One region of the Salinicola sp. CPA57 genome, then DNA from elsewhere that is predicted to be linked to it. Evidence: predicted binding sites of a transcription regulator. Region 1 holds the regulator's gene; each other region holds the start of a gene.
The links. The regulator PhoB, encoded in region 1, activates phosphate uptake and scavenging genes when phosphate is short. The targets are predictions, from matches to a motif close to TGTCATANNNNTGTCANA.
Positions count from the first base shown of each region.

Region 2: the regulator PhoB is predicted to act here: its motif matches at 1,956-1,973, upstream of DOM36_RS12620 (DUF6482 family protein).
Region 3: the regulator PhoB is predicted to act here: its motif matches at 1,679-1,696, upstream of pstS (phosphate ABC transporter substrate-binding protein PstS).

Region 1 is NZ_PZJR01000004.1:45,563-48,841, forward strand. Features, by position in the region: gene DOM36_RS20565 (methyl-accepting chemotaxis protein) at 1-114, opposite strand, end outside; gene phoR (phosphate regulon sensor histidine kinase PhoR) at 243-1,592, opposite strand; gene phoB (phosphate regulon transcriptional regulator PhoB) at 1,601-2,290, opposite strand; gene ubiA (4-hydroxybenzoate octaprenyltransferase) at 2,432-3,279, opposite strand, start outside.
Region 2 is NZ_PZJR01000011.1:86,922-90,200, reverse strand. Features, by position in the region: gene DOM36_RS12625 (cryptochrome/photolyase family protein) at 1-1,331, shown strand, start outside; gene DOM36_RS12620 (DUF6482 family protein) at 1,566-1,868, opposite strand; gene DOM36_RS12615 (bifunctional diguanylate cyclase/phosphodiesterase) at 1,998-3,279, opposite strand, start outside.
Region 3 is NZ_PZJR01000012.1:144,741-148,019, reverse strand. Features, by position in the region: gene pstC (phosphate ABC transporter permease subunit PstC) at 1-439, opposite strand, end outside; gene pstS (phosphate ABC transporter substrate-binding protein PstS) at 546-1,589, opposite strand; gene DOM36_RS15350 (Bcr/CflA family multidrug efflux MFS transporter) at 1,914-3,128, opposite strand.

The DNA of each region.
Region 1 (3,279 bases):
CACGCGTTCGGCCATCAGCGTCTCGCGCTTCTCCAGGGCCATCCAGCCCACCAGAATCAACATTCCCAGCCACATCAGGCCAACCGTGATCCAGAGTTTTTGTCGCATCGTCATCGTGAAGCATCCTAGTGGTCGCGATAAGCGCAATTCATATAAACAATTAAATGGATATGAACTGCTGGCACTATCGGCCGCCGATGCTGAAGATTGAGAGGAAGTTATTGAAAAAAGCGGGAATGGCGTCAGGGCGAGATGTCGGAAGCGAGTGAGGCTGAGCCGGCGCTGGGCGCCAGACGCGGTGCGGGGAAGACGCAACGGAAGCGCGCGCCGAGGCCCGGCCGGCTGACGATCTCCAGCTGGGCATCGTGGCGCAGCAACACGTGCTTGACGATGGCCAGTCCCAGGCCAGTACCGCCGGTGGCGGCGCTGCGGCCCTTGTCGACGCGATAGAAGCGCTCGGTCAGCCGGGGGATATGAATGGGGTCGAAACCGTCACCGTCATCCTCGACTTCGATGGCAGCGCCGTCGTGCCAGGGCCGCCAGCGCAGGGTGATGGTACTGCCCTCCGGCGTATAGCGGACCGCATTGAATGCCAGATTGGAGACCGCGCTGCGAATCTCCTTGGTGTTGGCGAGCAGACGTCCCGATTCCTCGATTTCTACCGACAGCTGGTGGCGACCGGCGCTGAGATCGCGGGCATCGGCAGCAATCCCGTCGAGAAGCGAGGGGACATCGATGGTATCGCGGTCATCGTTGGGGCTATCGATCTCCAGGCGCGACAGCAGCAGCAGATCCTCGACCAGATTCTGCATGCGCGTGGTCTGTGCCTGCATCTGACCGAACCCTCGCTGCCAGCGCTCGGGCAACTGGTCGGCATGATCCGAATAGGTCTCCAGATAACCCGCCAGCACTGTCAGCGGCGTGCGCAATTCATGGGAGACATTGGCGACGAAGTCACGGCGCATCATCTCCAACTGATGCAGACGGGAGACATCGCGGGCCATCAGCAGACGTTCGTTGTCGCCGAACAGGGTGAGATGGAACTGCAGCGTGCGATTGCCTTGCAGCGGCGAGGGGATCAGCAGCGGCTCGCGGTAATCGCCGGCTTCGAAATAGTCGATGAAGCGGGGGTCGCGCAGAAAGTTGGTGATCGGCTGGCCGCGATCGTGGTCGGGCTGCAGGCCCAGCATGTCGCAGGCGGCGCTGTTCCACCACTCGAGGTCGCCGTTGGGGTCGAGCATCACCACGCTGTCGCGCATCGCCTCGCAGGAATCCTGGATGCGACGCAGGATATCGCGCAGGCGCTGCTGCAGTTGGGTCTGGGCCTTCTGGTAGCTGTACAGCCGGTCGAACAGATCCCCCCACACGCCGGTGCCGGGCGGCGGCGCTTCGCGCGGATTCTTCAGCAGCCAGACGTAGAGCAGACGTACGTGGCGCAGGTGCAGAAAGACGTAGAGCCCGAGCCCCGCGGCCAGCCCCCATCCCAGCCCGGCAAGCAGATTGCCGCCCAGTTTGCCGAGCAGCAGGCCCAGCGCGCCGAGCCCGAACAGCATGTAGCCGAGACGCCACAGTTCGTTGATCCAGTAGCGCACGTCCGGACTTACTCCCTGATCGAAAAGCGGTAACCGGTGCCGCGCACGGTCTGGACCAGGTGCTGATGCGCTTCGCCGAGCGACTTGCGCAAGCGGCGAATGTGCACATCGACAGTGCGCTCTTCCACGTACACATTGCCGCCCCAGACCTGATCCAGCAACTGACTGCGGGTGTAGGCACGCTCCTGGTGGGTCATGAAGAACTGCAACAGGCGATATTCGGTAGGGCCGATCTCCAGCGCGCCGCCGTGGGAGGTGACGCGGTGACTGGAGGGATCGAGCCGCAGCCCGTCGACTTCGACGGCTTCCTCGATGCCCGGCGGCGTGGCGCGGCGCAGCACTGCCTTGAGCCGGGCCACCAGTTCGCGGGGGGAGAACGGCTTGGTGATGTAGTCGTCGGCGCCAGCTTCCAGCCCCTGGACCTTGTTGTCCTCCTCGCCCTTGGCGGTGAGCAGGATGATCGGCATCTCGGCGGTGGCTTCCTCGCGCTTCAGGCGGCGCGCCAGTTCGATGCCGCTGGTACCGGGCATCATCCAGTCGAGCAGGATCAGGTCGGGCTTCTGGTCGAGCGCCATGGCGTGGCCGGTCTGGGCGTTGTCCGCCTCCAGCACGCGATAGTCGGCCATCTCCAGGGCCACGGCGATCATTTCGCGGATGGGTGCTTCGTCGTCAACGATGAGTACGGTCTTGGAGCTCATGCACATGCCTCGGGTGAGCCGCCGGCAGGCTTTCCCGCGTGACGCCAGTGGTGCATCGGGATCGCTTCCGGCCGTGACAGAACGGTGACGATTACATCGTGAAAATATGACAGCGATATGACAGTCACGCCAGGCGTTGCGTCAGAGCGTCGGCCACAAGGTCAGAACCAGCCCTGCAAACAGTAGCAGCCCGGACCAGAAATTGTTGAGGAAAGCGCGGAAGCAGGCGTCGCGCTCGCGTTCGCGGATCAGCCACTGTTGGTAGACGAAGGTCGCCGCCATCGCCGCCAGGCCCAGCCAGAAAAATCCGCCCAGCGTTCCCAGCGCGCCGACCCAGACCAGCAGTGCCAGCGTCAGCAGCTGCAGCAGGCCGATGATCCGCTTGTCCCAGGCCCCGAACAGCCGGGCGGTGGATTTGATGCCGATCTTGATATCGTCGTCGCGATCGACCATCGCGTACTGGGTGTCGTAGGCCACGGTCCAGGCGACGTTGGCGACCAGCAGCAGCCAGGCTTCCAGCGGTACCTCGCGGCTCACCGCCATGAACGCCATCGGAATGCTCCATGAAAAAGCCATGCCCAGCACCACTTGCGGCAGATGGGTGTAGCGCTTCATGAAAGGGTAGATCGCGGCCAGCGCGACGCCGACGACCGAGAGCAGCACGGTGGCCAGATTGGTCAGACAGACCAGTACGAATGCCAGCACCACCAGGCCCGCGAACAGGATCTTGGCTTCCTTCTCGCGGATCCGACCGGTCGCCAGCGGGCGCGCCTTGGTGCGTTTGACGTGGCCGTCGAGATGCCGATCGGCGTAGTCGTTGACCACGCAGCCGGCGGCGCGCATCAGATAGACCCCGAGCACGAAGATGATCAGCGTGGCGCGATCCGGCAGCCCGTCGGCGGCCAGCCACAGCGCCCACAGCGTCGGCCACATCAGGAGCCAGGTGCCGATCGGCTTGTCCAGGCGCGTCAGGCGCAGGAAGTCGGGCA
Region 2 (3,279 bases), on a different contig from region 1:
ACAATCGTCAGGACCTGCTACAGGAAGCCGAGCGGCTTGCCGATGCCTACCGCTGCGACGAGATCCGGGTGACGCATCCCGGCGAATGGCGGTTACTCGAACGCATCCAGGATCGCGGCACACGTTGGCGGCTCTACGAGGATTCGCGTTTCTACTGCTCGGTTGCCGAGTTCGGCGAGTGGCTCGACGGGCGCAAGCGCTTCCGGATGGAGGACTTCTACCGTCAGATGCGCAAACGGACCGGACTGCTGATGGAGAAGAACGAACCCGCCGGCGGTCAGTGGAATTTCGATCATGACAACCGACAGCCGGTCGAAAGAGGGCTGGAATTCCCTCCGCCCCCCCGTCACCGGCCGGACAACATCACCCACGAGGTGATGGCGCTGGTAGAGGCGCATTTCGGCGAACACTTCGGCACGCTGACCCATTTCAACTGGGCAGTGACCCGGCGTCAGGCACTGAGCGATCTACGTCATTTCATCGCTCACGCGCTGCCCGATTTCGGCACCTATCAGGATGCGATCAGCGACGAGCAACCCTGGCTGTTTCATTCGCGTCTCTCCGCCGCGATGAATATCGGGCTGCTTTCTCCCCGTGAAGTCTGCGAAGCAGCTGCAACGGCATGGCATCAAGGTACCGCGCCAATCAACGCCGTCGAAGGATTCGTGCGTCAGATTCTGGGCTGGCGCGAATACGTCCGCGGTATCTACTGGCAGCGCATGCCGGATTACAAACGTCAAAACCACCTCGAGGCGCTGCGGGGACTACCCGATTTCTACTGGACCGCGACGACCGATCTGCGCTGCGTGCGGCGGGCACTGGAGATGACCCGCGACAACGCCTACGCCCATCACATCCAACGGCTGATGATTACCGGCAACTTCGCGTTGCTCTGCGGCGTATCCCCGGCCGCACTTTGCGACTGGTACCTGGCGGTCTACGTCGATGCCTTCGAATGGGTCGAGCTGCCCAATACGCTGGGCATGACCCTCTACGCCGACGGTGGCTATCTCGGTTCCAAACCCTACTGTGCGTCGGGAAAATATATCGATCGCATGTCGGATCACTGCCGTCAGTGCCGCTATGACGTCAAGCAGGTCACCGGCGAAAACGCCTGCCCCTTCAACAGCCTGTATTGGCATTTTCTGCAGCGTCACCGCGAACGCCTGGGCGGTAACCATCGCATGAAGCTCATCTACGGCAGCTGGGATCGAATGCGGCAGGACAAACGCCAGGCCATTCTCGACCAGGCCGATCGATTCCTGCGTTCGGTTCACTTCGAGGCCCCTTACGGCAAGGGCGATCACGCCGAGGGTTATGAACGTCGCTGAGGCAAGGAATCAGTGGCTATCGGCATGCGGCATCGGGGAGGAAGGCGCTGACGATCAGCAAACGGGTGCTGACAGCTGCCCCCACGAGAGAATCAACGCGAGAGGAAGCACCGGCAAGAACAGAGACAAGGGCGGGAGACAAACTTCCCTCCATGACGGGGCAAGTCACTAGTCGACTCGCCGGAGGGAAACGATGTGGGTGAATGGAAGATCGCGCCGAGAAATCTGTCGAGATCAGAACACCAGAGGCATTCGCGACAGCAGCGGATCGTGATAGTGCGGTTCATGCCCGACGATCTCGTCATTGGCCACCTGCTGAACCAGATAGGCACGATGGATACCTGCACGCTTCAACTCGCCGTAGACATCGTCGAGCGCGCGAAACAGCATCGGCTTGCCGCGTCGGGTCAACACCTGCGTGGATCCGTCTTCCGGTTCCAGCATGACTTGATAGTAGCGACTGCCGGCATGGGCGATGACACGAATTTCAAAGCTTTCGTGATGTCGCTGATAGTGTTCGAGTTCCTTGAGTTCCATGGTTCCCTCCCGTGGGTCGTGTATGGAATCGTGTTCTGGATCGGGAGACGTTCCTTGCCATCCCGTCGCGACACCCTGACAGTCCGTTGTGACAGAGCTGTGACTAAGACGCCAAGGCACGCCGATCGTTCACTCCCCGACCGGTGCCGAACGGCAGTCTAGCCTCACCACGACCCGGCCGTTGCCGGCGCGCTTGGCTGCCGGCTTGAAGTGACTCCAGAGATCGCCGAAGCTCTCGACCCTGGCCTCGGCACCGACGCGAAGCGCGATGATCGACAGGCGGACCAGCGGGAAGAAACGCCATTGATCGTAACGATCCTTGGCATGAAAGCCACCTTCCGCTCTGGCGTCGGCGGGAACCAGCGCATGACTCTCGACGATGAAGCGTTGTTGTATACCGGCCAGCCGACGGTGGAGATTCTTCCCGTCATCCAGCAGCAGTATGAAATCGTCGCCGCCGAGATGGCCCAGAAAGTCCTCCCGCCCCAGTTCGCTGCTCACCAGATTCGCCAGCGCAAGGATCATTCGATCCCCCAGGGCGTAACCGAACCGGTCATTGAAGGGCTTGAAATTGTCGAGATCCAGATAGCAGGCGACGAAGCCCCGCGCCTGACGCTGATAGTGTTCCAGTGCCACCCTGATGGGGCGGTTGCCGGGCAACTGGGTCAATGGATTGGCCTGTCGCGCCAGTTGAACCTGCTGTTCGGTGAACAGTTGCAGCAGGTTGATGACGTGTCCCATGCCCAGATAGCGGCCACCGTCGGTGATGATGAAATCCTCGTCCCGGGACGCCTCCTCGCGCCCCGTCACCTTGCGCGAGACCCGCTCCAGCGGCTCGTGGGCCTCCACACAGAGCGCCTGGGTCCGCATCACCTTGGTGATGGGCTGACGACCGTGAAGATCGAACCCGAAGCGTTTGCCGAGCAGCGCCATGAGCTGCTGACGCCCCAGGATACCGATCGGCCGGCTCCTGCCATCGACGACCGCCAGCGCGTTGGCATGCGGCAGACGGCTGAAGCGCTCGGACGCCTCCGCCACGCAGAGGTCGGCATCCAGCGCAGGCAGAGGCACGCTGAGGCGCTGGATCTCTGTCGCGGCGGTGGCCGGTCGACGGTTGGCGGCCAGCGAAGCGAGCCGGGCCTCGAGCGCCTCGCGTATCCGTTGGGGAGCGGCATCGGGGCGCGCGAACAACCACCCCTGGCAATAATCCGCGCCCAGCTCGAGAAGCGTATCCAGCTCCCCCTCCCGCTCCACCCCCTCCGCGATGACACGACTGTCCATGCTGTGTGCGATATCGATGATGGAGCGTACGAACCGGAGCTTGACGCGATCCTCGTCAAGACGACTGACGAAGTGGCGATCCAGCTTGACGTAGTCCGGATTGAGCTGGGACCAAAGTCGCAGGCCGGCG
Region 3 (3,279 bases), on a different contig from region 1:
CCATGCCCCACATGCCGTAGATGATGGAGGGAATGCCTGCCAGCAGCTCGATCAGGGTACTCAGCGGCTGGCGCAGAAATCCGGGGCATTGCTCGGTCAGAAAGATGGCAATGCCAAAAGAGATGGGCACGGCAATGACGATCGCGATGAATGACGTCAGCAGCGTACCGTAGATTGCCGGCAGCGCGCCGAAGACTTCGACATTGGCTGCCCAGCGATTTTCCGTAAAGAAGTCCAGACCATAGCGTTGGATCGCCGGCCAGCTGGACACCATCAGTGACGCGATAATCGCCCCTAGCAGCAGCAGTACGGCAAAAGCGAAGGCGAACAACGTGCGCTCGAACCACACATCGAAGCGGGCCTTGCGTTGGAGCCGCTTGCGGGTGGCATCGCTGAGATGCCCCAGACCGCTGGCTTGAATCGCGTTGGAGGTGGACATCTTCATTCCTCATCGACTTGCCAACATGCCGCCAACCGGCGGCATTCGATACAGCGCCGCGACGGAGGCGGTCGCCCGCCCGCCGTCGCGGCATGTCATGCAGTGATCACGGGTTCCAGACAGCACTGCCGTCCGATCCCTTGATCTCGCTCCAGCTGTCACGAACCATCTCGGCAACGTTCTCGGGCATCGGCACGTAGTCCAGCTCCTTGGCCATGTCGCCGCCATTGCTGTAAGCCCAATCGAAGAACTCGAGCGCCTGACGAGCAGCGTCGGCGTCCTGAACTTCCTTGTGCATCAGGATGAACGAGGCACCGGTGATCGGCCAGCTCTCGTCGCCCGGCTGATTGGTCAGCACCAGGTACATGCCCGGCGCCTTTTTCCAGTCGGCATTGGCGGCGGCAGCCATGAAGGCTTCCATGTTCGGCGCGACGACGTTGCCGGCCTGGTTCTTCAGGTGCACCAGACTCAGATCGTTCTGTTCGGCATAGGCGTACTCGACATAGCCGATCGCGCCATTGGTGTTGGAAACCTGGCTAGCCACACCGGCGTTCGCCTTGGCGCCCACACCGGCAGGCCAGGCGACGGACTTGCCTTCACCGACGGTGTTGGCGAAATCTTCGCTGACCTGCGCCAGATAATGGGTAAACAGGAAGTTGGTGCCAGAGCCGTCGGCGCGATAGACCGGCGTGATCTGGGTATCCGGCAGATCCAGACCCGGGTTCAATTTGGCGATGGCCTCGTCGTCCCAGTTGGTAATCTTGCCCTGATAGATGTCAGCCAGCGTCGGGCCGTCCAGATTGAGCGAGTCCCCTTCAATGCCTTCGACGTGGAACGCGGCGACCACGCCACCCATGACCATCGGCCACTGCATCAGGCCATTCTTGTCGAGCTCTTCCTTGGTCATCGGCGCGTCACTGGCACCGAAGGTGACGGTCTTGGCGACGATCTGCTGGATGCCACCGCCGGAACCGATCGCCTGGTAGTTGAGACCGATCCCCGACTCATCCTGATAGGCATCTGCCCACTGCGAGTAGACCGGATACGGGAAGGTTGCACCGGCACCGGTAATGGTGTCCTGGGCCTGGACACCGGCGGCGCCCAGAACCATCGAGCCGGAGATGAGCGCTGCGAAGACATGTTTAAGCATAGCGATATCCTGTTTCCACCTTGAATGCGTGAGCGATAACGACGTTGCGAAGGTTGCCAACACTCTCAGCGCTCACCGTACGTCAGTGTCGTGACAGTTTTATGACACCCATGCAGCAACGTTAGCGGAGGCTGCGGGATCATGCCCGCCATTGACGAAAAAACCATCGAGCGATTGCCTGAATCCTCAGGGTCGTCAATGGCTTTTCGATGTAGCTTGGCGCGTGAGCGTCACAACCTTCGCGTCTTCACGATGACAAGTTTTGATGACAGCAGGATGACAATCGTCAAGCAGAGTAACGATAGCGCCGCTTCCGGTAACGACTCATGACGTCGCCTTGTCGGTATTGGCTTGGCCCTTGAGCGCTCGACCGGCCAGCACGCGGACAGCGATATTGCCCAGCAGCGTGGCGCCCAGCATCGTCAGCACCGTGGGCCACGCACTGGCCAGTTCGAAAGCGCCCACCAGCGCGCCGGTGACGGCACCGCAGGTGAACTGCAGACAGCCCTGCAAGGCCGTTGCCGTGGCGCTCATGCGCGGGAAGTGATCCAGCATCGACGACATCGCGTTGGGACTGATCAGACCCTGCATCCCCACGAACACCACCATCAGCGGCGCGATGGTGAATATGGAGTCCAGCCCCGTCGCGACCATGGCGACAAGCGAGATCCCCGCCACCAACTGGATTCCCAGACCCAGGAGTAGATTCTGCTGCGGGGTGCGAATCTTCAGCAGTCGGATATTGAGACGGCTGGATGACGCCATGATCAGAATGTTGGCACCGAACACGAACGGATAGAGCGTGGTCGAAAGCCCGTAGTGCTCCATGTACAGATAAGGAGACCCTGTAATGAAGGCGAACATGCCGGCAAACGACATCGACACGGCACCGATATAGCCCATCGCCTCGCGGTGCTTCAGCACGCTGGCATAATTACCCAGAATTTGACGTGCAGAGGGGGCTTGCGGATCGCGACCGTGGGTTTCGGGAAGATAGCGACCGAGCAGCCACAGCACGAATGCGGCGTAGAGGGCGAGGAACAGAAAAATCAGCCACCAGTCCGCCAGGTGCAGCAACGCACTGCCGATAGCGGGAGCCACCAGAGGTGCCATCATCAGGATCATCACCATGGTGGACATCACCTTGGCTGCCTCTCGCCCGCTGAACCGGTCACGCACGATCGCCGCGGAATTCACCACGCAAGCGCCACCGCCCAACGCCTGCACGAAGCGCCATCCCCACAGCGTCGCCAGTGAACCCACTTGGGTCAGTGCCAGGCTGGCGATGAAGAAGACTCCCAGGCCGAGCATCAGCACCGGCTTGCGGCCAAACCGATCGGATAGCGGCCCACAGACCAATTGGCCGAGCGCGAACCCGAGCAGGAAAACACTGAGAGACAGTTCCGTATGGTGCACGCTGGCACCAATCGACGCGGCCAGCGACGGCATGGCCGGCAGATAGGCATCGATCGCCAGTGGTGCCAGCGCCGTGTTGGCAGCGACCAGAAACGCCAGACGGCGTGCGCTCAACGTCGTCACATACACTCCTTGGACAGGCCACGATCCTCACCAGCTCGAGAGTCCGACATCCGCAACGAACCGGAGTCAATGAGAACGAAATAAAAACGTCTCACCGGAACGGCAAGACGAGAGGGGTTCAATTCCGACGCGGTGAAAATCGAGCGACCGA